DNA from 4 places in the Streptomyces sp. NPDC046215 genome. Region 2 is predicted to be linked to each of the others. Evidence: riboswitches for the same ligand, from Rfam matches in the RefSeq annotation. Region 2 holds a riboswitch; each other region holds the start of a gene.
The links. Region 2 has a riboswitch for cobalamin ahead of ABZ951_RS03110 (hypothetical protein). Riboswitches for the same ligand answer to the same signal wherever they lie in the genome.
Positions count from the first base shown of each region.

Region 1 (8,573 bases), on a different contig from region 2:
GGTAGCCCATCGCGCCGAGCTCCCGCTGGAACTTGGCGATCTGGTCGTCGTCGAGCGCGGCGCGCCAGTTGAAGGACGGCGAGCAGTTGTAGGCGAGCAGCTGGCCGGGGTACCGGGCGTGGATCGCCTCGGCGAACTCCTTGGCCTGGGCGAGGTCCGGGGTGCCGGTCTCCATCCACAACAGGTCCGCGTACGGGGCGTAGGCCAGGCCGCGGGCGATGACGGGGGCCATGCCGGGCTCGACCCGGTAGAAGCCCTCGGGGGTGCGCTCGCCGGTGCAGAACCGGGCGTCGGTCTCGTCGACGTCGCTGGTGAGCAGGTTGGCGGCGAGGGCGTCGGTGCGGGCGACGAGCACCGTGGGCACGTCGGCGATGTCCGCGGCGAGGCGGGCGGCGTTGAGGGTGCGGATGTGCTGCGAGGTGGGGACGAGGACCTTGCCGCCGAGGTGGCCGCACTTCTTCTCGGAGGCGAGCTGGTCCTCGTAGTGGATGCCGGCGGCGCCCGCGGCGATCATCGCCTTGGTGAGCTCGAAGGCGTTGAGCGGGCCGCCGAAGCCGGCTTCGGCGTCGGCGACGATCGGCGCGAGCCAGTCGGTGGTGTCCCCGGTGCCCTCGGCGGTGGCTATCTGGTCGGCGCGCAGCAGGGCGTTGTTGATGCGGCGGACCACGGTGGGCACCGAGTTGACGGGGTAGAGGCTCTGGTCGGGGTAGGTGTGCCCGGCCTGGTTGGCGTCCGCGGCGACCTGCCAGCCGGAGAGGTAGATCGCCTGGAGGCCGGCCTTGACCATCTGGACGGCCTGTCCGCCGGTGAGCGCGCCGAGGGCGTGGATGTAGTCGTTCTCCCGCAGCTGCCGCCACAGGCGTTCGGCGCCGCGCCGGGCGAGCGTGTGCTCCTCGCGCACGCTGCCCGACAGCCGGATCACGTCCTCGGCGCCGTAGGTGCGCTGTGTGCCCTGCCAGCGCGGGTCGGTCGCCCACCGCCGTGCCAGTTCGTCGGCTGTCGTCCCTGTCTGCGCCATGACCGTCTCCCGGTGTCGCGTCGAATCGGCTTTGAGCGTCTGTCAAGAGTGCGAAGGGGAAGTGGCTCCCCTGTGGTGCGTGGCCCGCCGTGCCGCTCGCCGGTGCGCGAGGGGTGGGGCGGGGTGACCGGTGGTGCGGCCGGACGGTCCGGGGCGGCGACGTCAGGGCTGAGATCGCGTCCGGTGTCCGGCCTCGGCCGACCGGGTCCGGTGGGCCGCACTACGACTGTGACAGTGGCACTGAGTGCCATCAAGCATGGATCTCTGCCAATTTCCGCTCATCCACGCGGCGCCTTTTGCCAACTTTGCCAACGGCACAAAGGCTGGTTTCCGCCATGCCCGGGGCGGGGCGGAGGGGGCTCGCCGGGGTGCCGCCGACAACCCGTGGCCGGGAGACCTGGACTTACTAGGACGTCCAACTATATGTTCGGGGGGAAGGCCCGCGGTGCGGGGAAGCCGGTGCGAATCCGGCGCGGTCCCGCCACTGTGACCGGGGAGTCCTGCCGCCGGCAGCCACCCACCGACGAGCGGCATGCCGGTGCGGCGGGCGGTGCGCGGCGCCCCGGGAGCCAGGTCACCGACCGCGGGATGGTCCGTGTTTTCCACGAGGATGGAGCAGACACGCATGGCACCGGTTCGTCACGTCCCGCCCCGCGGCCCCCGCCCCGGCGGTCCGGCCCGGCGAGCGGCACCACCCGCTCCCTGACGCCCCGTCGCCTCGCGTCCTCCCCGTTCCTGCGGCGGCCTTCGCGCGCCCCATCCCCGGGTCCCACCCTGACGAGAGCAGGCTTTCCCATGGTCCGTGAACTCACCCATTTCATCGGCGGCAAGCACACCCCGGGCACCTCGGGGGCCTACGGCGATGTGTACGACCCCAACACCGGCGCCGTGCAGGCCCGGGTCCCGCTGGCGAACCGGGCCGACACCGAGGCGGCCATCGCCGACGCGGCGGCGGCCCAGCGCGAGTGGGGCGAGTGGAACCCGCAGCGCCGGGCCCGGGTCCTGCTGCGCTTCCTGCGGCTCGTCGAGGGCGAGATGGACTCGCTGGCCCGGCTGCTGTCCGCCGAGCACGGCAAGACCGTCGCCGACGCGAAGGGCGACATCCAGCGCGGCCTGGACGTGGTGGAGTTCGCGGCGGGCATCCCCCACCTGCTCAAGGGCGAGTTCACCGACAACGCCGGCAGCGGCATCGACGTCCACTCCCTGCGCCGCCCGATCGGCGTCACCGCGGGCATCACGCCGTTCAACTTCCCGGCGATGATCCCGCTGTGGAAGGCCGCACCCGCGATAGCCTGCGGCAATTCCTTCATCCTCAAGCCGTCCGAGCGTGACCCCTCCGTGCCGCTGCGCCTGGCCGAGCTGTTCCTGGAGGCGGGTCTGCCGCCGGGCGTCCTCAACGTCGTCAACGGCGGCAAGGAGTCGGTGGACACCCTGCTGGAGGACCCGCGGGTGCAGGCCCTCGGCTTCGTCGGGTCGACCCCGATCGCCGCGCACATCTACGCCACCGCCGCCGCGCACGGCAAGCGCGCGCAGTGCTTCGGCGGGGCGAAGAACCACATGATCGTGATGCCGGACGCGGACCTCGACCTGGCCGCCGACGCGCTGATCGGCGCGGGCTACGGCTCGGCGGGCGAGCGCTGCATGGCGATCTCGGTGGCCGTGCCGGTGGGCGAGGAGACCGCCGACGCGCTGGTCGCCCGGCTCAAGGAGCGCATCGCGGCCCTGCGCATCGGCCGCTCCGACGACCCGCAGGCCGACTTCGGCCCGCTGGTCGGCCGCGACGCCGTCGACCGGGTCCGCGGCTATGTGGACCTCGGCGTCGAGGAGGGTGCCGAGCTCGTCGTGGACGGGCGCGACTTCACCCTCGCCGGGCACGAGAACGGCTTCTTCGCCGGTGCCTCGCTGTTCGACAAGGTCACCCCGGACATGCGGATCTACCAGGAGGAGATCTTCGGCCCGGTCCTGTCGGTGGTCCGCGCCGCGGACTACGAGGAGGCGCTGCGGCTGCCCTCCGAGCACCCCTTCGGCAACGGCGTGGCGATCTTCACCCGGGACGGCGACACCGCCCGTGACTTCACCCGCCGGGTGGACACCGGGATGATCGGGGTCAACGTACCGATCCCGGTGCCGGTCGCCTACCACACCTTCGGTGGCTGGAAGCGGTCCGGTTTCGGCGACCTCAACCAGCACGGCCCGGACTCGATCCGCTTCTACACCCGCACCAAGACCGTCACCTCGCGCTGGCCCTCCGGGGTCAAGGAGGGCGCGAGCTTCACCATCCCGACGATGGGCTGACGGCGATGACCACGACCCTCACCGAGGACCAGCTCGCGATCGTCGAGACGACGCTGGACTTCACCCACGAGCACCTCGCCCCGCACGCCGTCGACTGGGACCGGGACAAGCACTTCCCCGTCGACGTGCTGCGCAAGGCCGCCGGCCTCGGCCTCGGCGGCGTGTACGTGCGGGAGGAGGAGGGCGGCGCCGGCCTCACCCGGGCCGACGGCGTCCTGATCTTCGAGGCGCTGGCCACCGGCTGCCCCTCCATCGCCGGCTACCTCTCCATCCACAACATGGTCGGCTGGATGATCGACCGCTACGGCGACGCCTCCCAGCGCGCCCGCTGGCTGTCCGCCCTGTGCTCGATGGACGCCCTGGGCAGCTACTGCCTCACCGAGGCGAGCGCCGGCTCCGACGCCGCCGCCCTGCGCACCCGGGCCGAGCGCGACGGGGACTCCTACGTCCTGACGGGCGTGAAGCAGTTCATCTCCGGCGCCGGCGCCTCGCACCTGTACATCGTGATGGCCCGCACCGGCGAGGACGGCCCGGGCGGCGTCTCCGCGTTCGTCGTCGAGAAGGACGACCCCGGCCTGTCCTTCGGCGCCAACGAGAAGAAGATGGGCTGGAACGCCCAGCCCACCCGGCAGGTGATCCTCGACGGCGTCCGGGTCCCGGCGAGCCGCCGGCTCGGGGCCGAGGGCGAGGGCTTCCGCATCGCCATGAGCGGCCTCAACGGCGGCCGCCTCGGCATCGCCGCCTGCTCCCTGGGCGGCGGGCAGGACGCCCTGCGGCGCAGTCTCGCCTACCTCGCCGACCGGGAGGCCTTCGGTTCCCCGCTCCTCGACGCGCAGGCCCTGCAGTTCCGCCTCGCCGACATGGCGACCGAACTGACCGCCGCGCGCGCCCTGGTGCGGCAGGCGGCCGAGGCCCTGGACCGCGGCGACCCGCAGGCGCCCCAGCTGTGCGCCATGGCCAAGCGGTTCGCCACCGACACCGGCTACTCCGTCGCGGACCGCGCCCTGCAGCTGCACGGCGGCTACGGCTACCTGAGCGAGTACGGCATCGAGAAGATCGTCCGCGATCTTCGGGTGCACCAGATCCTGGAAGGAACCAACGAGATCATGCGACTGATCGTGGCCCGGGGACTGACCGGAGCCACCCGATGAGCCCGGCGAACCCCGGCGGGGACTCCGTCCTGGTGCGCACCGAGGGCCGTGCCGGGTACCTCACCCTCAACCGGCCCAAGGCCCTCAACGCCATCGACCACGCCATGGTGCACCGCGTCGGGGAGGCCCTCACCGCCTGGGAGCGCGACCCCGCCGTCGAGACGGTGGTGATCACCGGTGCCGGGGAGCGCGGGCTGTGCGCGGGTGGCGACATCCGCACCATCCACGAGGACGCGCGCGCGGGCGGCGGCGTGGCCTCGGCGGCGTTCTGGCGCGACGAGTACCGGATGAACGCCCGGATCGCCCGCTACCCCAAGCCGTACGTGGCCGTCATGGACGGCATCGTGATGGGCGGGGGCGTCGGGATCTCCGCCCACGGCAGCGTGCGGATCGTCACCGAGCGCTCCCGGGTCGCCATGCCCGAGACCGGCATCGGCTTCGTCCCGGACGTCGGCGGCACCTACCTGCTCTCCCGCGCGCCCGGCGAGCTGGGCACGCACCTGGCGCTCACCGGCGCGGCGGTGGGCGCCGGTGACGCCCTGCTGTGCGGGCTCGCCGACCACTTCGTCCCCGCGGAGCGGCTCCCCGCGCTCGTGGCGGACCTCGCCGGGACGGCCGTGCCCGAGGTCCTGGCGCGGCACGCCGCAAAGGCCCCGGCGGCCGGGCTCGCGGACCACCGCGAGTGGATCGACCACTGCTACGCGGCCGGCACCGTCGAGGAGATCCTGGACCGGCTGCTGGACGCGGACGCGCCGGCCGCCAAGGAGGCCGCGGCGACGATCCTCACCAAGTCGCCCACCGCGCTCAAGGTCACCCTCGCGGCGCTGCGCGGCGCCCGGGAGCTCGGCTCGCTGGAGCTCGTCCTGGAGCAGGAGTACCGCCTCTCGTGCGCGGCCCTGTCCTCCGCGGACCTGGTGGAGGGCATTCGCGCCCAGGTGATCGACAAGGACCGGAACCCGCGCTGGTCCCCCGCGACGCTCGCCGAGGTCGGCGAGGCGGACGTGGCCCGTTACTTCGCGCCGCTCGGCGACCGGGAGCTCTCCCTCGCCGCCGGCTCCCCGCAGGAGGTGCCCCGGTGAGCACGGTCATCGCGTTCATAGGCCTCGGCCACATGGGCGGCCCGATGGCCGCCAATCTCGCCGCGGCGGGACACCGGGTGCGCGGCTTCGACCTGGTGGCCGCGTCCCTGGAGGCGGCCGCGGGGTCGGGCGTCGAGCCGGCCGCGTCGGCGGTCGAGGCCGTCGACGGCGCGGACGTGGTCTTCACCATGCTGCCCGCCGGGCGGCACGTCCTCGCCCTCTACCGGGACGGGCTGCTGGCGGCGGCGAAGCCCGGCACGCTGTTCGTCGACTGCTCCACCATCGACGTGGCCGACGCCCGCGCCGCCCACGAGGCCGTCACCGCGGCCGGCCACCGTGCCCTGGACGCGCCGGTCTCCGGCGGCGTGACGGGCGCCGAGGCCGCGACCTTGACGTTCATGGCCGGGGGCGGCGAGGCGGAGTTCGCCCGGGCCGAGCCGCTGCTCGCGGTGATGGGCAAGAAGGCCGTCCACTGCGGTGGCGCGGGCGCCGGCCAGGCGGCCAAGATCTGCAACAACATGATCCTGGGCATCTCGATGATCGCCGTCAGTGAGGCGTTCGTCCTCGGCGAGAGCCTGGGCCTGTCCCACCAGGCGCTGTTCGACGTGGCCTCCACCGCGTCCGGCCAGTGCTGGGCCCTGAGCGTCAACTGCCCGGTGCCCGGGCCCGTGCCCGGCAGCCCTGCTAACCAGGACTACCGCCCGGGCTTCGCGGCCCCGCTGATGGCCAAGGACCTGGGCCTGGCCGCCAACGCGCTGCGCGCCGCCGGGGTGGACGCCGAGCTCGGCCTGCGCGCCGCCGCACTCTACGAGGACTTCGCCCGCGGCCCGGGGGCCGCCGAGGACTTCTCCGGGATCATCCGGACGATCAGGGAACGGTCCGCGCGGACCGCGGAGCAGGACACCGCACAGAACGGAACGACGACATGACCGACACCGCAGCGGCGCCGTACGAGACGATCCTCGTCGAGCGCAAGGGCCGCACCGCCCTGATCACCCTCAACCGGCCGAAGGCGCTCAACGCCCTCAACCTCCAGGTCATGAACGAGGTCGTCGAGGCCGCGACGGCACTCGACCGGGACCCGGAGGTCGGCTGCATCGTCCTGACCGGGTCGCAGAAGGCGTTCGCGGCCGGGGCCGACATCAAGGAGATGCGGCCGCAGAGTTACATGGACATGTACCTCAGTGACTGGTTCTCCGCCTGGGACCGGCTCGGTGAGCTCCGCACGCCGACGGTCGCGGCGGTCTCCGGCTACGCCCTCGGCGGCGGCTGCGAGCTCGCCATGCTCTGCGACATCCTCCTCGCCTCCGACACCGCCGTCTTCGGCCAGCCGGAGATCAAGCTCGGGGTGATCCCGGGCATCGGCGGCTCCCAGCGGCTGACGCGCGCGGTCGGCAAGGCCAAGGCGATGGAGCTGTGCCTGACCGGCCGCACCATGGACGCCGTGGAGGCCGAACGCGCCGGCCTGGTCTCGCGGATCGTCCCGGCCGACGAGCTCCTCGCCGAGGCGCTGGCCGTGGCCGAGACGGTGGCGGGCATGTCCGCGCCCGTCGCCATGATGGCGAAGGAGGCGGTGAACCGGTCCTTCGAGACGACGCTCGCGGAGGGCGTGCGCTTCGAACGGCGCGTTTTCCACGCGGTGTTCGCGGTGGCGGACCAGAAGGAAGGCATGACGGCCTTCATCGACAAGCGCCCGCCGGAGTTCACTCACCGGTAGCCGACGGCCGCTCCGCCCGGCGGGCGGGGGCGGCCGGGCCGGCGGCCGGCTCAGCGCACCGGCCGGAAGTAGTGGGCGAACCCCCACTCCGCGATCTTGGCTCCCGTGCGGTTGCCGACCACGTCGGCGGTCCTGGTGTGAACGCCTTCCCAGACGCGCGCGTCGACGACATCACGGTTGTAGTCGTCGGCGTGCGCGTAGTGACGGGTGGTGCCGGTGGCCTGCGACCGGAAGGTGAGGTCGACGCGTGGGGTGCCGAAGAGGAGGGTCAGCGACCGCGTCAGGGCGCCGCCGACGGTCGCGTGCCCGCTGAGGTAGTCCGGGTGGTTCGGGGTGGGGATGAAAGGCTCCCAGGCCGGGTCGGGCGTGGTCGCGGGGTTGCCGTCGGTGCGGGCCTGGTGGATCGCGGTGACCGGGCGCCAGGTGCCGTAGTGCAGCTTGGAGTCCCAGGCGGTGACGATCGCGTCGGCCATCGCGGAGTTCGCGACGGCCAGCAGGCGGACGGTCTCGGTGAGGTCGAGGCCGTAGCGGGCGGCGCGGTCGCGCAGGGCTTCCTGGAAGTGCAGGTTGCCGGAGAAGAACCGCGCGGTGTCGGTCTGCCGCGGGGTGCGGCGTGACCCGTGCTTGGCGCCGAGCGCCTTCAACTCAGCGAGGTCCTTGGCGTAGCGGGCCGAGGTGAGGGCGGGCGGCCGGCCCGGGCGGAGCTGGCCGGGCGACCTGAGGGTCATCGGCCGCAGCCTGCCCATCCAGGCGCTGTCGAAGCGCTCGTAGGCGGGCGGGGTGGGCCGCCAGACGCCGGGCGCCGGCTCGGCGGGGAAGCCGACGGGCGCGTACCGTCCGTCGTCCTTCCGGGATCTGACGGTGTGTGCGGCGGCACGCTCCCCGAAGGCCACGCCCTCGTCCTCCGCCCGCCCGTCCGGGACGGCCTTCAGGGAGGCGGCGTAAGCGGCGTCCAGCCGGTTCTTCGAGGCGGGGAAGTAGGTCAGCAGCACGCGGTGCGCGGCCGCCGCGGCGGCCGCGGCGGGAGAGGCGGTGCGGGGCCCGTGGCCGTCCCAGCGGTAGGGGGCGTAGCGGCCTTCGACGCCCACCACGGCGTTGTACATGGCCGTGGAGACGAACGCGTACCAGATGAAGGTCTCGGGCACGGGACGCCGGGCGTCGGTCTCGACGGTGTCGACCGCGACGGCACTCCACTCCTCGACGGCATTGCGGGCCGCGCCGGACGAGGCGGAGTTGCCCGTCGCGCCGGCCGGTGCCGCGGCGGGTGCGGCGGCGAGCGCGAGCACCACCAGCGCGGCGGCGCCGGCTCGCGC
Region 1 is NZ_JBEYZW010000019.1:4,717-13,289, forward strand. Features, by position in the region: gene aceA (isocitrate lyase) at 1-1,018, opposite strand, end outside; cobalamin riboswitch at 1,469-1,597, shown strand; gene ABZ951_RS11235 (CoA-acylating methylmalonate-semialdehyde dehydrogenase) at 1,814-3,313, shown strand; gene ABZ951_RS11240 (acyl-CoA dehydrogenase family protein) at 3,319-4,464, shown strand; gene ABZ951_RS11245 (enoyl-CoA hydratase/isomerase family protein) at 4,461-5,543, shown strand; gene mmsB (3-hydroxyisobutyrate dehydrogenase) at 5,540-6,472, shown strand; gene ABZ951_RS11255 (enoyl-CoA hydratase) at 6,469-7,260, shown strand; gene ABZ951_RS11260 (vanadium-dependent haloperoxidase) at 7,311-8,573, opposite strand, start outside.
Region 1: it holds a riboswitch for cobalamin, as region 2 does, so the genes downstream of both, ABZ951_RS11235 (CoA-acylating methylmalonate-semialdehyde dehydrogenase) here and ABZ951_RS03110 (hypothetical protein) in region 2, are expected to answer to the same signal.

Region 2 (8,573 bases):
TCGCCGACGGCTCCCGCTACGGCGAATGGGTGGTGGGCACCCACCGGGCGGTCCCCGACGAGGGCACCTGGCCCGAAGTCGACTCCTCCATCGAATACACCATCAAGCTCGGCCCCTGGCAGGTGTGCGGCCACACCTATGTACGCCGCTGCGAGCCACCCCGCGAGCTCGAACTGGAAGTGGACAGCGGGCCGCTCGGAACCGCCCGGATCGCCATCGAGATCCGCCCTTGGGGCCGTTACAGCCTCCTCATCATGGACGAGCACCCCCTGCGCGGGCCGGGCGCGCGGCTCCACAACGCCGCACTGGACGCCGTACTGCAACTGCGCCACCGCAGCATGCTCGGCCGCCTGGCCGACGTCGTGGAGCACTCCCCGCGAAAGCCGGGCGAACCGGTCTGAGCGACAGCCCGGCCCGGTGCCCCCGCTGTCCTCGCGCGGCAGACGACGAGGACGCAGCCACGGGAACAGGAGAAGAGCATGCCGGACGCGGTAGTGATCGGGGCGGGCCCCAACGGGCTCGTGGCCGCCAATCTGCTGGCCGACGCCGGATGGAGCGTGGAAGTCCTGGAAGCACAGGACCACCCGGGCGGCGCGGTCCGCACCGACCACGGGGTCCACCCCGACTACGCCAGCGACCTCTTCAGCGCGTTCTACCCGCTCGCCGCCGCCTCCCCGGTCCTCGCCGCCCTCTCCCTCCACGAGACGGGGCTGAGGTGGAGCCACGCCCCGCGCGTCCTCGCCCACCCCCTGCCCGACGGCCGGTGCGCGGTCCTCGAACGCCGCCCCGAGGACACCGCGGCCGGACTGGACGCCTTCGCCCCGGGCGACGGCGCGGCCTGGAGGGGACTGTGCGACGTCTGGGACCGGCTGCGAGGTGACATCCTCGACGCCCTCTTCACCCCCTTCCCACCGCTGCGCCCGGGGGCACGGCTCGCCGCGGGGCTGCGCGCCGCGGGCGGGCTGCGCCTGGCGAGAACGATGCTGCTGCCCGTACGGCGGCTGGGCGAGGAGGAGTTCGGGGGCGAGGGCGGCAGGCTCCTCCTCGCGGGGAGCGCCCTGCACGCCGACCTCGCCCCGGAGGCGGCCGGCAGCGGCGGGTTCGGGTGGCTGATGTCGATGCTCGGGCAGACCTACGGCTTCCCCGTACCCGCCGGCGGCGCGGCTGCCCTCACCTCCGCCCTCGTCCGCCGGCTGGAAGGCAGGGGAGGCGCCGTGCGGTGCGGTGAACGCGTCGAGGAGGTCGTGGTGCGGGCCGGGCGGGCGGTGGGAGTGCGCACCGCGGCCGGTGAGCCTGTCCCGGCGGGCCGGGCGGTCCTGGCCGACGTCAGCGCGCCGGACCTCTACGGCCGGCTCGTCGACGCCCACCACCTGCCCGCCCGGCTCCTGGGGGACCTGCGCCGATTCCAGTGGGACTTCGCCACCTTCAAGGTCGACTGGGCCCTGGACGGGCCGGTGCCGTGGACGGCCCGGGAGGCGGCGGGGGCCGGTACCGTCCATCTCGCCGACGGCGTCGACGGCCTGACGCGATTCGCCGCGCAGATCGCCGTGGGGCACGTGCCGGACCGCCCTTTCGTCCTGTTCGGCCAGATGACCACCGCCGACCCCTCCCGGTCTCCGGCGGGCACCGAGTCCGCCTGGGCCTACACCCATGTGCCCCAGCGCATCACCGGCGACGCGGGGCAGGAAGGGATCACGGGTGCCTGGGAGCAGGGGGACCAGGAGCGGATGGCGGACCGCATGGAGGCCGAAGTCGAGCGCCGCGCACCGGGCTTCCGCGACCGCGTCAGGGCCCGGCGCATCCTGGCCCCACCGACGCTGCAGCGCATGAACGCCAATCTCCACGGGGGCGCGATCAACGGCGGGACCGCCGCCCTGCACCAGCAGCTGACGTTCCGTCCGGTCCCCGGCACCGCCCGGCCGGAGACGCCCGTCAAGGCCCTCTACCTGGCTTCGGCCTCCGCTCACCCGGGCGGGGGCGTGCACGGTGCTCCCGGGGCCAACGCCGCCCGCGCCGCGCTGCGCGCCTGGGCCGTGCACCGTGTCCTCAGCCGGGCCCAGCGTGCCTTCGCCCATCGCGACCGCACGGGGCGGGAGGACCACCGGGACGAGGGCCCCGGGCGGTAGCCGCGGAGCCCGGGCGCCGCGCGGGCGGGCGCCGGGCGCGTCACCGCGGGCGAGGTGAAGAACCCGTAGCACCGAGGGGGAGCAGAGCCGTGGCCGACGACAGATGCCCGGCCCTACACCTCCGGTGTCACCTCCAGGGCCGGTAGGCCGTCGGCGTCTCGCGCCGTCCGATCCGCTCACGAGGCGAACCCACCGTGCCCCGGGAATGGATCTCGACGTCCCATGGCTGTCCTGCGTGGATCACGTCGGGTGGCGGTCGATGCTGCCCGGCTCTGTACATGCTGTTTGAGGGAGTGTCACCAGAATGTCTGTTACACAGTCCGCGGTCGAGCGGGTGCGCGTCTCGGCGGAGCCCGACTGGTACGAGTCGGCCGGGATCTCGCTCGGCATCCGGGTCGGAAACCTGGTCTTCACCTCGGGACAGGCCCCGATCGACGCCCGGGGAGCCACGGTCGGGGCCGGGGACTTCGAGGCGCAAGCCCGTCAGGCGCTCGCGAACCTGTCGACGGTGCTGACGAACGCGGGCTCCAGTCTCGCGGACACGGTCAAGGCGACCGTATTCGTCACCGACATCACGCACCAAGACGTCTTCGCCAAGCTGCGCGCGGAACACTTCGCGGCCGAACCCCACCTCGCGGAGTCCTTCGTGGAGGTCTCCTCACTTGCCGACCCCGAGTGGATGATCGAGATAGAGGCGATCGGGCTCATTCGGTGACCGGCCGGCTCCACCACCGGCTCGGCGCGCCGCACCACCCGGCCCGCCCTCCCGCCACGGCGTACCGACGAAGGAGCACCGGCAGGCACGGGGCGGCACGCCCGGCGGCGCACGAACTCTTCGCGCGGGCGGCCGCGCTCCCGTAGCCGACCCGGCGGATAGTGCGCGCCTCCCGGCTGCGGGTACTGGCCGCCGCTGACCTGATCGCCCCCGGCCACGGGCCCGTTCGAGGCCGACGACAGTGTGCTGCGCTGGATCCCTCCTGCGGATCCCTCACCGGGGTTTCGGGCGACCGGGCCTCACCAAGCCCGCTCGTCAAGCGGACGCGGGCAGGTGGATGTCCAGGAGGCACACGTCGTCGCGCTGTTCGTCCGGCAGGAGACGGGACAGCAGGGCGTCGAGCGAGCCGGGGCCGTCCGCGGACAGTTCCGTCTCGGCGGCGCGGGCCAGGCGGTCCATTCCCTCGTCCAAGTGTTCCCCGGGGCGTTCGATCAGGCCGTCGGTGTAGAGCAGCAGGTGGTCTCCGGGCACGAGTCGGCACACGGCCTCGCCGAAGGAGGGCCGCAGCGAGGCGCCGAGCAGTATGCCGTCGGGCGCGGAGAGGAACTCCGCCTTCCCGTGGCGCACGAGCAGGGGTGGCGGGTGGCCCGCCTGGACCCAGGTCAGGCAGCGCTCGGCGGGGTCGTAGCGGCCGAGCACGAGGGTGGCGGTGGCATGGTGGTCGCGGGTGTGCAGGAGCAGGGTGTTGAGCCGGTGCAGCGCGCCGGTGAGCGACGAGCCGGTGACGACCATGCCCTTGGCCGTGAACCGCAGCTGGGCCATCGTGGCCACCGCGTCGATGCCGTGTCCGGCCACGTCGCCGACCGCGAAGAGCACGCCGCCGGGCATGTCGACGGCGCTGTACCAGTCGCCGCCCACGTTGAGGTCATCGTGGGAGGGCAGGTAGGCGACGTCGACGCGCAGATCGGCCAGGTGCAGCGACTGCCCGGGCAGCGGCAGCAGAGCGTGCTGCAAGCGGGCGGCGACCGTTCGTTCCGCCTGGAGGACGTTGCGCTGGGCCAGGACGGCCTGGCGGGTCTCCGTCAGGGCCAGTTCGGCGGCGCGCTGCGCTGTGACGTCCTGGACGAAGCCGTGCACTTCGACGGGGGTGCCGTGGGCGTCCGGCACCGCCTCGGCGACGACCCGCAGGTGCCGGACACCGCCCCGCGTCGTGATCCGGACGTGGCGATCGAGGGGGGTGGCCGCGTCCAGGAGTCTTCGGAGCGCGCGGGTGAAGTCCGGGGCGTCCTCGGGCAGGACGTCCCGGGGGAAGGCGTCGAGCGGCAGCGGGCCCTCTTCCGGGTCCCGGTCGAGGACGGCGTGGACCTGGGGTGACCAGGTGATGGCGCCCGTGACGAGGTTCCAGTCCGTCCACCCGAGGTTGCCGAGCCGCTGGAGGTCGGCCAGGAGGGCCTGCTGCCGGGCGGCGTCGTCGTGGGCCACCCAGGTGACCACGAGGGCGTCACCGAGTTTCACCGCACGGACGGAGTAGACGGAGCGCTGCCGCAGGCCGGCGACGACCTCCTCGTAGGCGAAGGGCTCGCCCTCGTACGGCGTCCCCGTGGTGAGCGTCCGCAGGTAGCCCTGCCAGACGTCGGCGCCGGCCACGGTGGGGTAGCACTCCAGGATCCGCAGCCCGACCAGTGTGCGGCCGCGCCGGCCGGCGACGTCGACGGACTGCGGCGCGGCGGCGTCGATGCGGAAGTCCTCGACGTCACCCGCCGGTGACCGCACGGGGGTGAGGAGGACGGCGGGGCCCGGAAGGACGTCGAAGACCGCCTGGACGAGTGCGACCGTGCCCGCTTCGGGCCCGCCCGGCGCGCACCATCCGGACGCCTCCGGGGCCCCGGATCTCTCTGACCACCTGGACGGGCCGGGTCGTCCGTTCAGCAGGCGCGGCCCCGGGCGCACGCCCCCCGCGCGGAGGCTCCCGGCGCACAGCCGGGCGACAGACCGCAGCAGCTCGCGCACGTCCTCGCCGAAGGGGGCGTCCACCGTGCGCAGGACGCCGAGGGCCGCGGTGACCCTGTCGCCGGTGGTGACCGGGAGCCAGGCGCGGGTGCGCCACCTCTGCGGCGGCTGCCCGATCAGGTGGTAGCGCCGCGCGTCCTGCGCCGGGTCCTCCAGCCACACGGCTTCGCCGCGGCGGACGGCGTCCAGGGCGGCGATGCCGCCGATGGGGGGCACGGACCGCCACTGCGCCGCGACCGCGGCCCCGGTGCCGGCGTGCCCGGCGAGCTCCAGGGCGTCGTGCGCGGTGCGGGAGAAGAGGAGGACGGCGTCGGCCCGGACCGGGGGCCCGGCCAGGTGCTCCAGCAGCCGTTCCGCGACGTCCTGCGGGCAGGTGGCGCCGGTGAGGGCCCTGCCGAGGTCGCCGAGGAGTGCGGTGCGCGAGGGCGCGCACGGCTCCGTGCCGGATTCCCGCACCTGCCCGGCTCGGCCGGTGGAGGGGGCCGGGCCGTGGCGTGCGGGTCGGTGCGGCGCCGGGGAACCCTTCTCCGGAACGGCGGGAAGGTCCAAGACGCCCTGGGCGGGCACGAAGGGCGGGTGCGCCGCCTGCGGGATGCCACCGAGCGCGAGCCAGCACTCCTCGGTCAGCGTGCGGCCGTCGGCTCGCGCCCGCCGCGTCAGCTCCGCGTGCGCTTCCGCGGCCGAGCACCCCGACTGTGCCATCAGGATGCCCTTGGCACGCTCCAGCACGGCCGCGGTGGACGTCTGGCGGTGCAGGCGCTCGTTCTCGGCGCGCAACGCGGCCACGACCTTGGCCAGCGCGACGACGTCGGGTGCGACGCCGGACTCCTCGTCCTCGACAGGTTCGCTCGTCACGTCACTGAGGATGTCATAGGCGGCAGCCGCCGGGGCCGGCTGCACGGGCGCCGGTCACCGGCCCGGGGGAGCAACACACGCCGGGCTTGCGGAAACAGCGGCGGACCGGACCCGAAGGGTACGCACCGATGTGCCGTCACGTCCACCGGCGAACCCGGCCATTCCGGGCTTTCGGGCGGCAGGATCGCCGGGGACCGGCCCCGCGTTCTCCTCGAGATTCATCACTTCGAGGCACTGTCGCCCCTTTACCAGCGACAACAAGACAACGATCGAGGCCACTCTGTTGCGGCGACGTGAGCGCCTCTACGCTGATGAGCGCAGTCGGTTCGCGCCACGGCCTGTGGCGCGTCGCAAGAGGGAATCCGGTGGGAATCCGGAGCTGTCCCGCAGCGGTGAGTGGGAACGAACGCCGTCAACGGCACTGGGCCCCGTCCAGGGGTGTCCGGGAAGCGACGGCCAGTAGGTGTTGCCGGAAGGGACCGGCCGACGCGCCCGCGAGTCCGAAGACCTGCCACTGCGCGCGTGCGACCGCACGCGGTGTTCACGGGTGACCTCGAGGGCTGGGTCGGCGGTGCAGGCGGAGCGGCGCGAGTGCCAGGCGCGGCCGCCCTCTCGCTCACCGGTCCTTCCTCGGGCCGGGGGCGACGAGGGAGGCATGTCCGTGACCGAGAGGCACCGCTCGCACGGCCCGGTGGCCGGTCCGGATCCCGCCGCCCCGCCGTGTCCGACGCCGGCGGCACGCCCCGGCAGCCCGGCCCGGGTCGCCTCGGGCGTCTGCCACGGCACACTGGGCGAGCTCTACCAGGGCCCGCTGCGCCCGGGCGCCGATCCGGACATCGCTCTGGTGTCGTTCCCCGTGGACCGCCACTCGTGGGTGTACTACACGCAAGGGGCCGGCACGGCGGGCGCGCCACCGCTCGGCGAGAAGGCGGCGACGGCCGCCCGCCTCTTCCTGGGGCACCTGGGGCTGACGCTGCCGCCCGGTCACTGGAGCACCCACTCGGACCTGAGCGTCGGCGTGGGGATGGCCAGTTCCACGGCCGACATCGTGGCGACGCTGCGCTGCCTGTTCCACCTCTTCTCCCTGCCGTACGACGCCGGCATCGTCCTCCGCGTCCTGTCGGCGATCGAGCGGGCCGACAGCGTCTTCCTCGACGAGTTCGCGCTCCATCTGAGCGGCCGGCACCGTGTCGTACGGCGCCTGGGCACCGGCATCGGCTTTTACACCGCCTTCGTGACGGAGCCGGGCACGGTGGACACCGCCGCCGTGACCCCGCTGCTCCTGCGGCACTACCGGCGGTACGGGGCGGAGTACGAGCGGTGCCTGACGGACCTCCTCAAGGGCTTCGCCTCCGGCGATCCGGCAGCCGTGGCCCGGGCGGCGACCTTCAGTGCCGTCCTGTCCCAGGCGGTGCTGCCCAAGCGCACCTTCGAAGCCGTACTGGCCCACCGCGAGGAGTTCACGGCGGACGGCCTCTTCGTCGCCCATACCGGCTCCCTCATCGGCTACCTGTTCGCCCGTCGCCCCGGCCCCGCCGTGAAGGGCGAACTGTCCGCCTTCTTCCACTCACTCGGCCACCAGTGCTCCTTCGCCCAGGGAGGCTACGCGTGATCCACCCCCACATAGCCGATGCCCTCAAGGTCCCCGATCTCGTCCGGCTGGCGGACGGCATGGTCCTGTTGAGGTTCGAGTCGATGAAGATCTACTCGGCGCTCGCGGCCGTCCGGCGGCTGCTCGACCGCGGCACCGTCCGCCCCGGACAGACCCTGATCGACAGCTCCAGCGGCATCTACGCCTACGCTCTGGCGCTCGCCTGCCACCGCTACGGCCTGCGGTGCCACATCGTGGCCTCGACCACGGTCGACGCCACGACACTCGCGCAACTGGAGATCCTCGGCGCGACGGTCGAGCAGGTCAGACCGTCGCGGAACCTCAAACTCGACCAGGAGTTACGGGTGCGCCGGGTGCGGGAAACCCTCGCCGAGCAGCCCGCCTTCCACTGGATGCGCCAGTACCACGACGACATCCACTACCTGGGCTACCAGGAGGTCGCGGACGCGGTGGCCGCGGCGCTGCCGGGCCGCTCGCTGACCGTCGTCGGCGGCGTCGGGTCCGGGGCCTCCACCGGCGGGCTCGCGGAACACCTGCGCCGCCGCGACCCCTCCGTCCGGCTGGTCGGGGTGCAGCCGTTCGGCAGCGTCACCTTCGGCAGCCAGGACCACGACGACCCGGAGGCGATCATCGCCGGCATCGGGTCCTCGATCGTCTTCGACAACGTCCGCCACCACCTCTACGACGCCGTCCACTGGATGGACTTCACCCACGCCATGTCCGGCACGGTCGCCCTGCTGCGCGAGCACGCCGTCTTCGCCGGGCTGTCCACCGGCGCCGCCTACCTCACCGCCACGTACGAAGCCGGCCGCCGGCCCGACCGGCTCCATCTGGTGATCGGCGCCGACACCGGCCACCGCTACGTGGAGCGCGTGTACGCCCGGCACAGGGAGGCCGCGGACCTCACCGCGCTCAAACCGGCCGAAGTCGGCAGCCCCGGGGAGATGTCCATGCCCTGGTCCACGATGGAGTGGAACCGAAGCCCCTGGCCGTCGCACCGGAAGGAGCCGGCCGCATGAGCGTGGTCTGCCTGGAATCCCTCACCTTCGGACTCGGACACCTGGCGCGCGCCGCCGACCGGCTGGGCGAACGCCTGCGCCTGCTCACCAGTGACCCCTCCTTCTACGCCTACGAGTTGGAGCGCCTTCCCGCCGGCGCCGTCGACGTGGTGGAGACCGACACCTTCGACACGGACGGGGTGGCGGAGCTGCTCGGCCGGACCCCGGACCTGCGGGGTCTGATCAGCTCCACCGAC
Region 2 is NZ_JBEYZW010000004.1:130,357-138,929, reverse strand. Features, by position in the region: gene ABZ951_RS03130 (SRPBCC family protein) at 1-401, shown strand, start outside; gene ABZ951_RS03125 (NAD(P)/FAD-dependent oxidoreductase) at 480-2,126, shown strand; gene ABZ951_RS03120 (RidA family protein) at 2,431-2,841, shown strand; gene ABZ951_RS03115 (SpoIIE family protein phosphatase) at 3,157-5,706, opposite strand; cobalamin riboswitch at 6,012-6,237, shown strand; gene ABZ951_RS03110 (hypothetical protein) at 6,368-7,318, shown strand; gene ABZ951_RS03105 (cysteine synthase family protein) at 7,315-8,337, shown strand; gene ABZ951_RS03100 (ATP-grasp domain-containing protein) at 8,334-8,573, shown strand, end outside.

Region 3 (8,573 bases), on a different contig from region 2:
GCAAGCCGCTTTCCGGGGGCGGCGGCAGGGGGGCTCCTCGATACTCGGGGTGGGAAGGCGGTGGGCGGATGCAGTTCGACGACGACGCGGACCTGGACACCTCCCAGGTCCAGGACCGGCGCGGCGGCCGCATCCCGGGCGGCGGCGCGACCGTCGGCGGCGGCATCGTGGGGCTGGTGGCCCTGGTGCTGGGCCTGTTCTTCGGCGTCGGCCCGCAGGAGCTGGGGCTGACCTCCGAACCCGCTCCCGCGGCCACCTCCAGCACGGACAGCCAGGTCTCCCGGCAGTGCCGCACCGGCCGGGACGCCGAGACCAAGGACGACTGCCGGACCGTCGCCGTGGTCAACAGCGCCCAGTCCTTCTGGGAGCGGGAATTCGCGCGCCGCTCCCGGACGTACACCCCCGCGTCGACCGTGCTCTTCACCGGGCGGGTCGGCACCGCCTGCGGCACGGCGACCTCGGCTGTCGGGCCCTTCTACTGCCCCGCCGACCGGAAGGTCTACCTTGACCTGGGGTTCTTCGGGGAGCTGCGGTCGAAGTTCGGGGCGAGCGGCGGCCCGTTCGCCCAGGCGTACGTGATCGCCCACGAGTACGGGCACCACGTCCAGAACCTCATGGGCACCCTCGGCCGCTCGCAGGACCGGCGCACCGGCGCCGGGAGCAACGCGGTCCGCACCGAGCTGCAGGCCGACTGCTACGCCGGGGTGTGGGCCAGGCACGCCACCACGACGCCCGAGAAGTCCACCGGGCGGCCGCTGCTCAAGACGCTGACGCAGGCGGACATCGACGACGGCCTGTCCGCGGCCGCCGCGGTGGGCGACGACCGGATCCAGGAGAAGTTCCAGGGCCGCGTCACACCGGAGAGCTGGACGCACGGCTCGGCCACGCAGCGTCAGCAGTGGTTCTCCACCGGCTACACCACGGGGGACACGGCGCGCTGCGACACCTTCCGCTGACCGCCCGACCCGCACCGGCACGCCCCGCCCACCGAAGGAGCGATCACCATGACAGGCCACCGGCCCGGCGCACCGACCGTCTACCCGACGCTGCTGTACCGCGACGCGAAGGCGGCGATCAAGCAGCTCACCGAGGCCTTCGGCTTCACCCGTGCCGCCCTCTACGAGAGCGAGGAGGGCCAGGTGCTGCACGCCGAGCTCGCGCACGGCAACGGCATGGTGATGATCGGCTCGAAGGGCGGCAGGGGGGTGTTCGCCGAGGCGATGGCGGCGGGCGGACCGACCGGGGTGTACGTCCTCGTCGAGGACGTGGACGCGCACTACCGGCAGGCCCGGGAGCACGGCGCGGACATCCTCGCGCCGCCGACCGACCAGGACTACGGGGCGCGGGACTACATGGCCCGGGACATCGAGGGCAACATCTGGAGCTTCGGCACGTACTCCCCTTCGGGGTGACCTGTCGATTTCGGGGTGATCTGTTCGTTTGCCGCCGGGGCCTGCCGGCAGCTCTTCAGCTGCGGGCCGTCGTGGCCGCCTGCGGCGGCGGGCGCCCTGCGGGCGCGTCCTCAATCGCCGGACGGGCTGGTTTCGGCTGAGCTCAGCCACATCAGCCCGTCTGGGGGCACCTCCCAGCGGTAGCTGGGGGAGATTGAGGACACCGCCGCGCAGCGATGGTGCGCGCTACGCCCCGCCCATGTGGACCTGGAACGCCGCCCTGCGCACCGCCTTGGCCAGGGCCGGGTCCGGGTGGGCGGCGGCCAGGGCGACGAGGACCTGCACCGTGCGGGGATGGCCCACCGCCCGGACCTCCTCCAGCAGGCCCGGCACGGTGCCCTGCACGGCCGAGTCGAGGTGGCGGACGAGCAGCCGGCTCTCGCCGTGGTCGGCGACGGCCGCCGCGGTGTCCACCCACAGCCAGGTGGCCTCCTCGCGGGTGAGGACCTCCGCCGCCTGCTCCGCGTCGCGCCCTTCGTGCTCGGCGAGCCAGAGCAGGGCGTAGGGGCGCAGGCAGGGTTCGTCGGCGGCGGCCCGGACGGCGGGCTCGGCCGGGGCGCCGACGGCGCGCAGCGCCTCGAAGGCCAGGCCGCGCACGAGCGCGTCGTCGCCGCGGGCGGCGTCGAGGAGCTCGCCGAGGGCGCTGCGCACGGGCCGGGCGGCGAGCCAGGCCCGGTACTCGGCGCGGGCCGGGCCCGGGGTGAGGTCGGCGCAGCCGCGCAGCATGGCCTCGGCGGACAGCTCGATGTTCCCGGCCGGGCTCTGGGCGGCGACGCAGATCTGTTCGAGCTTGACCCACACCGCCCAGTTGCCCAGCGGGGTCAGCAGGGCCTCGCGGGTGTCGCCGGGCGCGGCCGGGTCGCCGTCGCGCATGACGAGCGCGCCGACGGAGGCGAGCCCGGACAGCGCCCAGTCCAGGAGCCCGGCGAGCGGGTCGGGCCCGTCCGGGGCCGGGGCGGGGGCGGGGGCCGGGGGCTGGGCGTCGTAGGGGACCTCGCAGCGTTCGGCGCGGATCTCGGCGACGCGCTGCTGGAGGAGGTCGAGGAGCATGGCGACGGAAACGGGGCCGGCCGACAGGTGCATGACGGACAGCAGCTGGGGGGCGGCCTCCACGACCTCGGCTGCGATCGTCGCGTCGGTGCCGTCGGGGGCGGGGTGGGCGAGGGACCAGGCGTCGAAGAGGGCGACCCAGCCGCGGAGCACGGCGCCGTCGTCGCGGTCCCACGCCTGCAGGCGCCAGCCGGGGCGCGCGGTGTCGCCGTGGAACTCGATGAGGCCGGCGAGGCGCGAGCGGTCCCAGTCGGACCGCACCTGCCGGACCGTCAGCCCCAGGGCGGCGGCGGCCCGCTCGGCGCCCTCCGCGGAGAGCCCGCCGGTCGCGCCGGGGCGCAGGGCGGTGCCGCGGCCCCGCTCGGCGGCGGCCCAGCGGGCCACGAGGACCGCCCCGGTGAGGCCGCATCTGGCCTGCCGGGCGAGTTCCGCCGGTGCCGGGGTGCCCGCCGGCGGGCGGGGCGCCGGGCGGGAGCCTCGGTTCGCCACGGCCCGGCGGGCAGCGGCGATCGGCTGTTGAGGGACCAGTCTGAGCCGGGAGTCGCGCGGAGTACGGGACGTCACAGGAGCAGTCTTGCCGTTGACGCTCCGAAAACCCAATCGGAATCATTGGTCGCACCATCCGGTTGCCGCCGGAAGGGCCGCTGAAGAGGGCCGCACAGGCCCGGAACGGGGTCACATCAGGGGCGTCAGGAACCGCCGCAGGGCCTCTTCGTAAGCGGCCGGATTGACGTTCCACATGGCGCCGTGCGAGGCGTGCCGCACGGCGCGAAGGTGGATCAGTTCCGGTCTGCGGGCGACGAGTTCACGGGAGTGCGCCCAGGGCGCGAGGGTGTCGTCCGGGCCGTGCACGAGCAGGACGGGGACCGTCAGCCGGGAGAGGTCGGCGGCGGCCACTAGTCCGGCGGGGTCCAGACCGGTGCGGGCCTGGGCGGCGCGGACCGCAAGCGGAATCAGCGGGGCCGGAACGCCGCGGTGGGCCGCGCAGGCGCGGACGAGGGCCGGCCAGTGCAGGACCGGGGAGTCCAGCACCACGCCCGCGACCCGTGGCGCCAGGGCCGGGTCCACGGCGGCCAGCAGGGCCATGGTGGCGCCCGTGGACCAGCCGTGCAGGACGATGCGGCGGGCCCCGTAGCGCATCGCGTAGCGGACGGCGGCGTCCACGTCGCGCCACTCGGCGGCGCCGAAGCGGCTGATGCCGTCGGGGGCTCGGGGGGCGCCCACGTCGCCGCGGTAGGCGAGGTCCAGGACGGGCAGCCGCATCCGGTGCAGGAACGGCATGACGACCATGGGGTGCTCGCGGGTGGTGCCCAGGCCGTGGACGGTGATCACCCAGGTGTCCCGGTCGCCGGGCACGAACCAGGCGGGCAGGGGGCCGAGCTCGCCGGGTATCTCGACGTCGGCGTGGTCGAGGCCGAGCGCGTCACGGGGGTTGCCGGCGTGGACCTGCGGGGTGAGCCGGACGTGGGCGCCCGGCTCCAGGACGCCGTGGGTGACGCTCACCAGGCGGCGGACGACGCAGTCGGCGGGGTGCGGGACGTCGGCGACGGGCCCGACGACGGCGTGCAGGCCGCGCGCGGTGAGTCCGTAGGTCCCGGCCCGCCCGGCGGCGATGGAGCGGGTGAGGGTGACCGTGCCGGCGCCGGTGGCGTGCACCGTGAGCTGCGGGGCGTCCGGCAGGGGGCGGCCGGGGCGGGGCCGCAGGGCAGGGTCGGCGGCGTACCGTCCGGCCGCCACCGCGCCCGCTCCGGCACCCAATACCGTCGTGGCGGCCAGGGCCGCCGCTCTTGCCGGGTGCATCCCTTCCAGTGTGGGCGCGCGGGGCGGCGGTGGCCAGTGGGCGTGGGGGTTCCCGGGCGGCTGCGGGCGGGCGGGTCAGGGGCAGCGCTGCCCGTAGCCGCGCAGCTTCGCGGAGACCTCGTCGAGCTGGGCGCGGCTCAGCAGGGACGGGGTGCGGCCGGGGACGGCCGAGGCCGTGAGCCAGAGGCGGCACATCCACTCCAGCTGGGCGGTGCGGTCGTACGCCTGGTCGAGCGTGGTGCCGTGGGTGAGGGTGCCGTGGTTGCGCAGGAGGCAGCCGCTGCGGCCCTCCAGGGCCGTGAGCAGGTGGCGGGCCAGCTCCTCGCTGCCGTAGAGCGCGTAGTCGGCGACGCGGACCGGGCCGCCGAGGGCGGCGGCCATGTAGTGGATGAGCGGCAGTTCCTCGACGAGGGTGGAGACGGCCGTGGCGTGGACGGCGTGGGTGTGGACGACGGCCGCGGCGTCGGTGGAGCGGTAGACGGCCAGGTGCATGGGGAGCTCGCTGGTGGGCACGAGCTCGCCGAGGACCTGCCGGCCGTCGAGGTCGACACCGACGGCGTCCTCGGGGCCGAGCCGGTCGTAGGGGACCCCGCTGGGGGTGACAAGAACGACATCGCCGACCCGGGCGGAAACATTGCCCGAGGTGCCCACCACGAGCCCTTCGGCCGTGGTGCGCCGGGCGGTGGCCACGATCTCGTGCCAGGCCCGCCGCAGTTCCTGTTCGGTCATCGCTGCACCCCTCCGGTTGGCGTCACCACTGCGCCCGTCCCAGTTCACCTTCCGTTCACCAAGGGTCCCTACGGTCGCCGCTGTACTGACCATCGAGCTGATTGCCTGGGTGAATGGAACACATCACGCTTCTCATCGGGATCGTGATCGTCACGGCCTTGGTGTTCGACTTTACGAACGGCTTCCACGACACGGCCAACGCCATGGCCACCACTATCTCCACCGGGGCGCTCAAGCCCAAGACCGCGGTGGCCATGTCGGCCGTACTCAATCTCGTCGGCGCGTTCCTGTCCGTGGAGGTCGCGGCGACGATCTCCAAGGGCATCGTCGACGAATCAGGCATCCGGCCGGAGATCATCTTCGCCGGACTGGTCGGCGCGATCGTCTGGAACCTGCTCACCTGGCTGGCGGGCCTCCCCTCCAGCTCCTCGCACGCGCTGTTCGGCGGCCTGATCGGCGCGACCATCGCCTCGGTGGGCACGGACGCCGTCCACGGTGACGCCGTCGTCATGAAGGTCCTCATCCCCGCCCTCGTCGCCCCGGTCGTGGCCGGCCTGGCGACCGTGCTGGCGACCCGGCTGACGTACCGCCTGGCGCGCAACACCGACCCCGAGGCCAGCGCCAGGGGTTACCGCGCCGGGCAGATCGCCTCGGCCGGCCTGGTCTCCCTCGCCCACGGCACCAACGACGCCCAGAAGACCATGGGCATCATCACCCTCGCCCTGATCTCCGGCGGCGCCCTGGGCGCGGACGCCGACCCGCCGATGTGGGTCATCGCCTCCGCCGGCATCGCCATCGCGCTCGGCACCTACCTCGGCGGCTGGCGCATCATCCGCACCCTGGGCAAGGGCCTCGCCGACATCCAGCCTCCGCAGGGCTTCGCCGCCCAGACCGGCGCCGCCGTCACCATCCTGGCCTCCTCCCACATCGGCTTCGCGCTTTCCACCACCCAGGTCTGCTCGGGCGCCGTCATGGGTGCGGGCAAGGGCCGCAAGGGCGGCGTGGTGCGCTGGTCCACCGCCGGCCGCATGATCGCCGCCTGGGGCCTGACCCTCCCGGCCGCCGGCCTCGTCGGCGCCGGCGCCGCCCTCCTCGCCGACCAGGGCGACTGGGGCGTCGCGGCCGTCGCGGTGCTCGCCGTCGCCACCTGTGGCGCGATCTGGCTGGCCTCGCGCCGCAAGCCCGTGACGCACGACAACGTCAACGAGCTCGACGCTGTGCACGCCGAGCCCGCCAGTGTCGTCACCGCCGCCCTCCAGGCCGTCGCCCCGCCGCCGGCCGGGCTCATCCCGGCCCAGGCCGCCCCGGCTCCCCGCGAGCCCGAGCGCACCCCGGCCGCCGCGACCGGCTGACGCCGGACCAGCCAGCCTTAAGGAAGAACGCAATGAACATCGACTGGGCAGCTCTCGGCCAGGTCTTCGGCGTCAGTCTCGTCGTCACCGTCGCGATGGTGGGCGTCTTCACCCTCGGCATCGTCGGCACGTCCCGCAAGCCCCAGGGCACGCGGGACGGCGCCGCCGGCGCAATAGCGGCCGGCACGGCGCCGACCGCGGTGGCGCGCACCGGCGCGTACGCCTGCTTCGCGCTGTGCGCGGCGGCCGTCGCGTACGGCATCTACCTCATCGTCGCCTGATCGTCCGATCCACCTCGCCGCCGGCTGATCGTCCGCCGGCGGCGGTCCGCCCACGGCCCGGGCGGCCGGCCGCAGGTCACACGTGAGTTGACGGCCGTTCACGGCCCGTGGTGGACTTCCGGGGCCAAACGGCGACAGCAGAGGAAGCCGGTGCGAGTCCGGCGCGGTCCCGCCACTGTCACCGGGGAGTGTCCCCCCACCGAGGGCCACGGTCACCGTCAGGGGGCCGGAAGGCCGGGGGCGGCGCCGATCCGGGAGCCAGGAGACTCTGGTCGCCGGTCACGTCGAACCAGGGCGCGGACCCTGAGTGAGGACACATCGCCATGCCCGGCTGCCGCCGACCACTGCCCCGCGCGTCCCGTGTTCCCCTCCGGGGCGCGGCCTTTCCCCTCCGGGGCACGACGGCGGTCTGATCCGATGCGCGCCGATCACTTCGGTTTCGCGTGCGGTGCCGCCCTCGGCTTCCTCGGCGACCTGGCCCTCGGCGACCCGCGCCGCGGCCACCCCGTGGCCGCGTTCGGCCGGGCCGCGCACGCCGTCGAGCGGCGCCTGTGGCGCGACCACCGCGGCCACGGCGCCCTGCACACCCTGGTGTGCGCGGGCGGCGCCGCCGCGGCCGGGGCGCTGCTGGCCCGCGCCGCCCGCACCTCCCCCCGCGCGGACATCGCGCTGACCGCCGCCGCCACCTGGGCGGTGCTGGGCGGCACCTCGCTGGGCCGGGAGGCCCGCGCCATCGGGGGCGCGCTCGCCGCCGGGGACCTGGACGTGGCCCGGGAGCGGCTGCCGCACCTGTGCGGGCGGGACCCGCAGGCGCTGGACGGGCAGCAGATCGCCCGCGCGGTCGTGGAGTCCGTCGCGGAGAACACCTCCGACGCCGTGGTGGGCGCCCTCGTGTGGGGCGCCCTCGCCGGGGTTCCCGGGCTGGTCGGCTTCCGTGCCGTCAACACCCTGGACGCCATGGTGGGCCACAAGTCGCCGCGCTACCGGCGCTTCGGCTGGGCCTCGGCCCGGCTCGACGACGTCGCCGGCTGGCCCGGCGCCCGCCTCACCGCCGTCCTCGCCGCCGTCGCCGGGCCCGACCCGCGCGGCGCGTGGCGGGTGGCCCGGCGGGACGCCCGGCTGCACCCGAGCCCCAACGCCGGCCCGGTCGAGGCGGCCTTCGCCGGTGCGCTCGGCGTCCGCCTCGGCGGCACGCTCGCCTACGCGGGCCGGGTGGAGCACCGGCCGGTCCTGGGCGCGGAGCTGCGGCCCGTGGAGAGCGCCGACATCGAGCGCGCGGTGCGGCTCTCGCGCCGGGTGGCGCTGCTGGCGCTCGGCACGGCGGTGGCCGGCCGTGCGCTGGGCAGCCTTGTCAGCAGGACCGTCAGAACGAGGAGGAGCCGGTGACAGCCGACGGGAGCGGGCCCGCGGGCCCGCTGGGCGGGGGCCTGCTGGTGGCCGGGACGACCTCGGACGCGGGCAAGAGCGTGGTGACGGCCGGGATCTGCCGCTGGCTGGTCCGCAAGGGCGTCAAGGTCGCGCCGTTCAAGGCGCAGAACATGTCGCTGAACTCCTTCGTCACCCGGGAGGGCGCGGAGATCGGCCGGGCCCAGGCCATGCAGGCGGCCGCGGCGCGCGTCGAGCCGTCCGCGCTGATGAACCCCGTCCTCCTCAAGCCCGGCAGTGACCGCAGCAGCCAGGTGGTGCTGATGGGCAAGCCGGTGGGCGAGCTGAGCGCGCGCGGCTACTTCGGTGGCCCCGGGGCGCCGTCGGGCGCCTCGCCGTACGAGGGGCGGCGGGAAGCGCTGCTCGGCACGGTGACGGAGTGCCTGGAGGAACTGCGGCGCACCCACGACGCGGTGATCTGCGAGGGCGCGGGCAGCCCGGCCGAGATCAACCTGCGGCGCACGGACATCGTCAACATGGGCATC
Region 3 is NZ_JBEYZW010000036.1:53,607-62,179, forward strand. Features, by position in the region: gene ABZ951_RS17785 (neutral zinc metallopeptidase) at 69-956, shown strand; gene ABZ951_RS17790 (VOC family protein) at 1,005-1,412, shown strand; gene ABZ951_RS17795 (hypothetical protein) at 1,638-3,065, opposite strand; gene ABZ951_RS17800 (hypothetical protein) at 3,177-4,301, opposite strand; gene ABZ951_RS17805 (class II aldolase/adducin family protein) at 4,377-5,030, opposite strand; gene ABZ951_RS17810 (inorganic phosphate transporter) at 5,144-6,382, shown strand; gene ABZ951_RS17815 (hypothetical protein) at 6,415-6,663, shown strand; cobalamin riboswitch at 6,803-6,932, shown strand; gene ABZ951_RS17820 (cobalamin biosynthesis protein) at 7,081-8,049, shown strand; gene ABZ951_RS17825 (cobyric acid synthase) at 8,079-8,573, shown strand, end outside.
Region 3: it holds a riboswitch for cobalamin, as region 2 does, so the genes downstream of both, ABZ951_RS17820 (cobalamin biosynthesis protein) here and ABZ951_RS03110 (hypothetical protein) in region 2, are expected to answer to the same signal.

Region 4 (4,341 bases), on a different contig from region 2:
GCGAGGCCCGGACCTCGGGCCAGCCGCGGGTCTTCAGGCCGCAGTCGGGGTTGACCCACAGCCGTTCGGCGGGAATGGCCTCCAGTCCCTTGCGCAGCAGGGCCGCGGCCTCCTCGGCGCCGGGGACGCGCGGCGAGTGGATGTCGTACACCCCGGGGCCCACCTCCCGGGGGTAGCCGGCGGTGGCGAGTTCCCCCGCGACCTGCATGTGCGAGCGGGCGGCCTCCAGGCTGATGACATCGGCGTCCAGGTCGTCGATGGCCTGGAGGATGTCACCGAACTCGGCGTAGCACATGTGGGTGTGGATCTGGGTGTCCGGGCGGACGCCGCCGGTGGTGAGGCGGAACGCCTCGGTCGCCCAGGCGAGGTAGCCGGCGTGGCCGGCCGCGCGCAGGGGCAGCGTCTCGCGCAGGGCGGGCTCGTCGACCTGGATCACGGAACTGCCCGCGGCCTCCAGGTCGTTCACCTCGTCGCGCAGGGCGAGGGCGACCTGACGGGCGGTCTCGCCCAGCGGCTGGTCGTCGCGGACGAAGGACCAGGCGAGCATGGTGACCGGGCCGGTCAGCATGCCCTTGACCGGGCGGTCGGTGAGGGACTGCGCGTAGGACGTCCAGCGGACCGTCATCGGCTCGGGGCGGGAGATGTCGCCGGCGAGGATCGGCGGGCGGACGTAGCGGGTGCCGTAGGACTGGACCCAGCCGTGCTGGGTGGCGAGATAGCCCGTGAGCTGTTCGGCGAAGTACTGGACCATGTCGTTGCGTTCGGGCTCGCCGTGGACCAGGACGTCGATCCCGGCCTTCTCCTGGAAGGAGAGGACCTCGCGGATCTCGGCCTCGATGCGCTCCTCGTAGGCGGCGGCGGTGACGCGGCCGGCGCGCAGGCCGGCGCGGGCGGTGCGCAGTTCGGTGGTCTGGGGGAAGGAGCCGATGGTGGTCGTCGGCAGGAGCGGCAGGCGCAGCCGGGCGCGCTGGGCGGCGGCCCGCTCGGGGTAGGGCAGGGAGCGGCGGGTGTCGGCGGCGGTGACGGCCGCGGCGCGGGCCCGTACGGCCGGGACGCGGGTGAGGGCGGAGCCTGCGCGGGAGGCGAGATCGGCGCGGTTGGCGGCGAGGTCGGCGGCGATGGTGTCGGTGCCGTGGGCCAGGCCGCGGGCCAGGGTGACGATCTCGGTGGTCTTCTGGCGGGCGAAGGCGAGCCAGCGGGCGATCTGCGGGTCGATGTCGCGTTCGGCGGTGGCGTCCAGGGGGACGTGCAGCAGGGAGCAGGAGGAGGCGACGTCGACGCGGTCGGCGAGGCCGAGGAGGGTGCCGAGGGTGGCCAGGGACTTCTCGAGGTCGTTGATCCAGACGTTGCGGCCGTTGACGACGCCCGCGACCAGGCGCTTGCCGGGCAGTCCCCCGGCGGCGGCGAGGTCGCCGAGGTTGGCGGCGGCGGGGCCGGTGAAGTCGAGGGCGAGTCCATCGACGGGCGCCTTGGCGAGGACGGGGAGGGCCTCGCCGAGCCGGTCGAAGTAGGAGGCGACGAGCAGCCGCGGGCGTGCGGTGAGGCCGCCGAGGTCGCGGTAGGCGCGGGCGGCGGCGTTCAGGTCGGCGGGGGTGCGGTCCTGGGCGAGGGCCGGTTCGTCGAGCTGGACCCAGGCGGCTCCGGCGGCGCGGAGGTCGGCGAGGACCTCGGCGTAGACGGGCAGGAGCCGGTCGAGGAGGGTGAGCGGCTCGAAGTCCGCGGGGACGCCGGGGGCAGGCTTGGCGAGCAGGAGGTAGGTGACGGGACCGACTAGGACCGGGCGGGGGTCGAGGCCGAGGGCGCGGGCTTCCTCGCATTCGGTGACCTGCTTGGCGGAGTCGGCGGTGAAGACGGTGTCGGGGCGCAGTTCGGGGACGAGGTAGTGGTAGTTGGTGTCGAACCACTTGGTCATCTCCAGCGGGGCCACGTCCTGGGTGCCGCGGGCCATGGCGAAGTAGCCGTCGAGGGGGTCGGCGGCGACGGCCGCGCGGTGCCGGGCCGGGATCGCGCCGACCATGACGCTGGTGTCGAGGACGTGATCGTAGTACGAGAAGTCGCCGGTGGGCACTTCGTGGATCCCGGCGCCGGCCAGGTCCCGCCAGTGGGTGCGGCGCAGTCCGGCGGCGGTGTCCCGGAGGGCGTCGGCGGTGACGCGGCCCTTCCAGTAGCCCTCGACGGCTTTCTTCAGTTCCCGGTTCCGGCCCTGGCGGGGGTAGCCGTGGACGGTGGCGCGTGCTGCCGCGGCTGCGGACTTGGTGGTCACGGAACTCTCCTTCGCGAGTTTTCGTCCTGTCGACCCCGGGACGGGGGAGGGCGCGAAGGGTGACGGACCGGGCGGCCCACGGCGCGAGGTCGTCGCGCGGGTGCCCGCCTGGTGCGTACGCCGACCCGCCCTCGAGGTCACCGGGATCTCCGCGGGCGAACGGTCGCCCACGGGCAGTGGCAGGTCTTCGGACTCACGGGCACGTCTGCCGGGGGCAGACACCTACTGGCCGTCGCTTCCCGGACTCCTGGGGTCCAGTGCGTATGACGGCGGTCGTTCCCGCTCACCGCTGCGGGGCAGTCCCGGATTCCCACCGGGTTCCCTCTTGCGACGCGCCTGCCTGGCGGGCAGGGCGAACCAGCTGCGTGAGCAGCCTAGGCGCTGGATCACGTCCCGGATAGGGCCGTTCACATTCCGGACGGCGGCCTGAGACGCCGGTCCGGGCGGTGGCACCGGGCGGGCGCGGAGCGGCCCCCTTCGCCGCTCCGCGCCCGTGCCCCACGGGCCGGGGCCCCTCAGCCCCGATCGTAGGAGTGGAAGCCCCGGCCCGTCTTGCGCCCGAGCAGCCCCGCCTCGACCATGCGCAGCAGCAGCGGCGGCGGGGCGTAGAGGGGCTCCTTGAACTCCTCGTAGAGGGACCGGGCGATGGCGGCCACGGTGTCCAGGCCGATCAGGTCGGCCAGTCTCAGCGGTCCCATGGGGTGGGCGCAGCCCAGCTCCATGCCGGTGTCGACGTCGTCGGCCGTCGCGTAGCCGGACTCCGCCATGCGGATCGCGGCGAGGAGGTAGGGGACGAGGAGGGCGTTGACGACGAAGCCGGCCCGGTCCCGGGAGCGGACGGTCCTCTTGCCGAGGGTGACGGTGGCGAACTCCTCGATCGTGGCGGCCGCTTCGGCGGTGGTGTGCAGCGAGGTGACGATCTCCACGAGCGGCATCACGGGCACGGGGTTGAAGAAGTGCAGGCCGAGGACGCGGTCGGCGCGGCGGGTGGCCATGCCCAGGCGCATCACGGGGAGGGAGGAGGTGTTGGTGGCCAGGATCGCCGCCGGATCTTCGACGATCTTGTCGAGGGCGGTGAAGATCGCGGTCTTGACCTCGGCGTCCTCGACGACGGCCTCGATGACGAGCTGCCGGTCGGCGAGGTCGTCGAGGTCACGGTGAAGGTGAGGCGGGTGAGCGCGTCCTCGGCGGTGGGGCGGTCGGTCTTGCCGCGCTCGACGGCGCGTTCGAGGGAGCGGGCGACGCGGTCGCGGGACCGGTGGGCGGCGGCGGTGTCGGTCTCGCAGACGAGGGTGTCGAGCCCGGCGCGGGCGCACACCTCGGTGATGCCGGCGCCCATCCGGCCGCCGCCGACGACGCCCACGCGCCGCACGGCGGGGTTCACGAGGTCACCGCCGGGCGGCGGCGGACGAGGTGGCGGGCGTGGGCGTCGGTGGTGGAGAACGCGGGCAGGTGGTCCGCGAGGGCGGTGGGTGCGAAGAGGGCCGCCTCGTTCACCCGGGCGTCGCGGCCGGGAAGGCGGGCGGCCGTGCCGCCGATGGCGTGGGCGCCGCGCCGGTGGCAGGTGCGGACCGGCAGTTCGGTGGAGGCGCGCGGGAACGGGGCGGTCGGGGTGACCTTGGCGCGGTCGGGCAGGGCGGCGTCCAGGGCGGCGGGGGTGAGGATCTCGTCGAAGCGGGCGCCCGGTGCGCCGAGCACCTGGGCGCGGCCGGTCACGGTGGTGAGGGACATGCGGTCTCCTGACGGGGGCGGTGAGGGCCGGGCGGCGCCGGGCTCCGGCCCTCACCTGAGGGCGTGCCGGCCCGGCACCCGGCCGGGCCGGCGGCGGGTGCCGGGCTCCGAGGGGCTAGGGCGTGTCTTACGGGTCAGCCCGGGGCCGCGACGCCCGGCACGGCACCTCGCCGCGTTGTCGCATCACCCGAGTACGCCCAGTACGCGGGAGATGCTCCGCCTTGCGAGGTACCGCACCGGACGCCGCGGCCTGATCCGGGCTGACCCGTAAGACACGCCCTAGTGGAACTGCTCTTCCTCGGTGGAGCCGCGCAGGGCGAGGGTCGCGGCGGCGGGGTTGACCGCCG
Region 4 is NZ_JBEYZW010000019.1:181-4,521, forward strand. Features, by position in the region: gene metE (5-methyltetrahydropteroyltriglutamate--homocysteine S-methyltransferase) at 1-2,263, opposite strand, end outside; cobalamin riboswitch at 2,424-2,640, opposite strand; partial or broken gene ABZ951_RS11220 (3-hydroxybutyryl-CoA dehydrogenase) at 2,779-3,647, opposite strand; partial or broken gene ABZ951_RS11225 (hypothetical protein) at 3,743-3,898, opposite strand; gene aceA (isocitrate lyase) at 4,274-4,341, opposite strand, start outside.
Region 4: it holds a riboswitch for cobalamin, as region 2 does, so the genes downstream of both, metE (5-methyltetrahydropteroyltriglutamate--homocysteine S-methyltransferase) here and ABZ951_RS03110 (hypothetical protein) in region 2, are expected to answer to the same signal.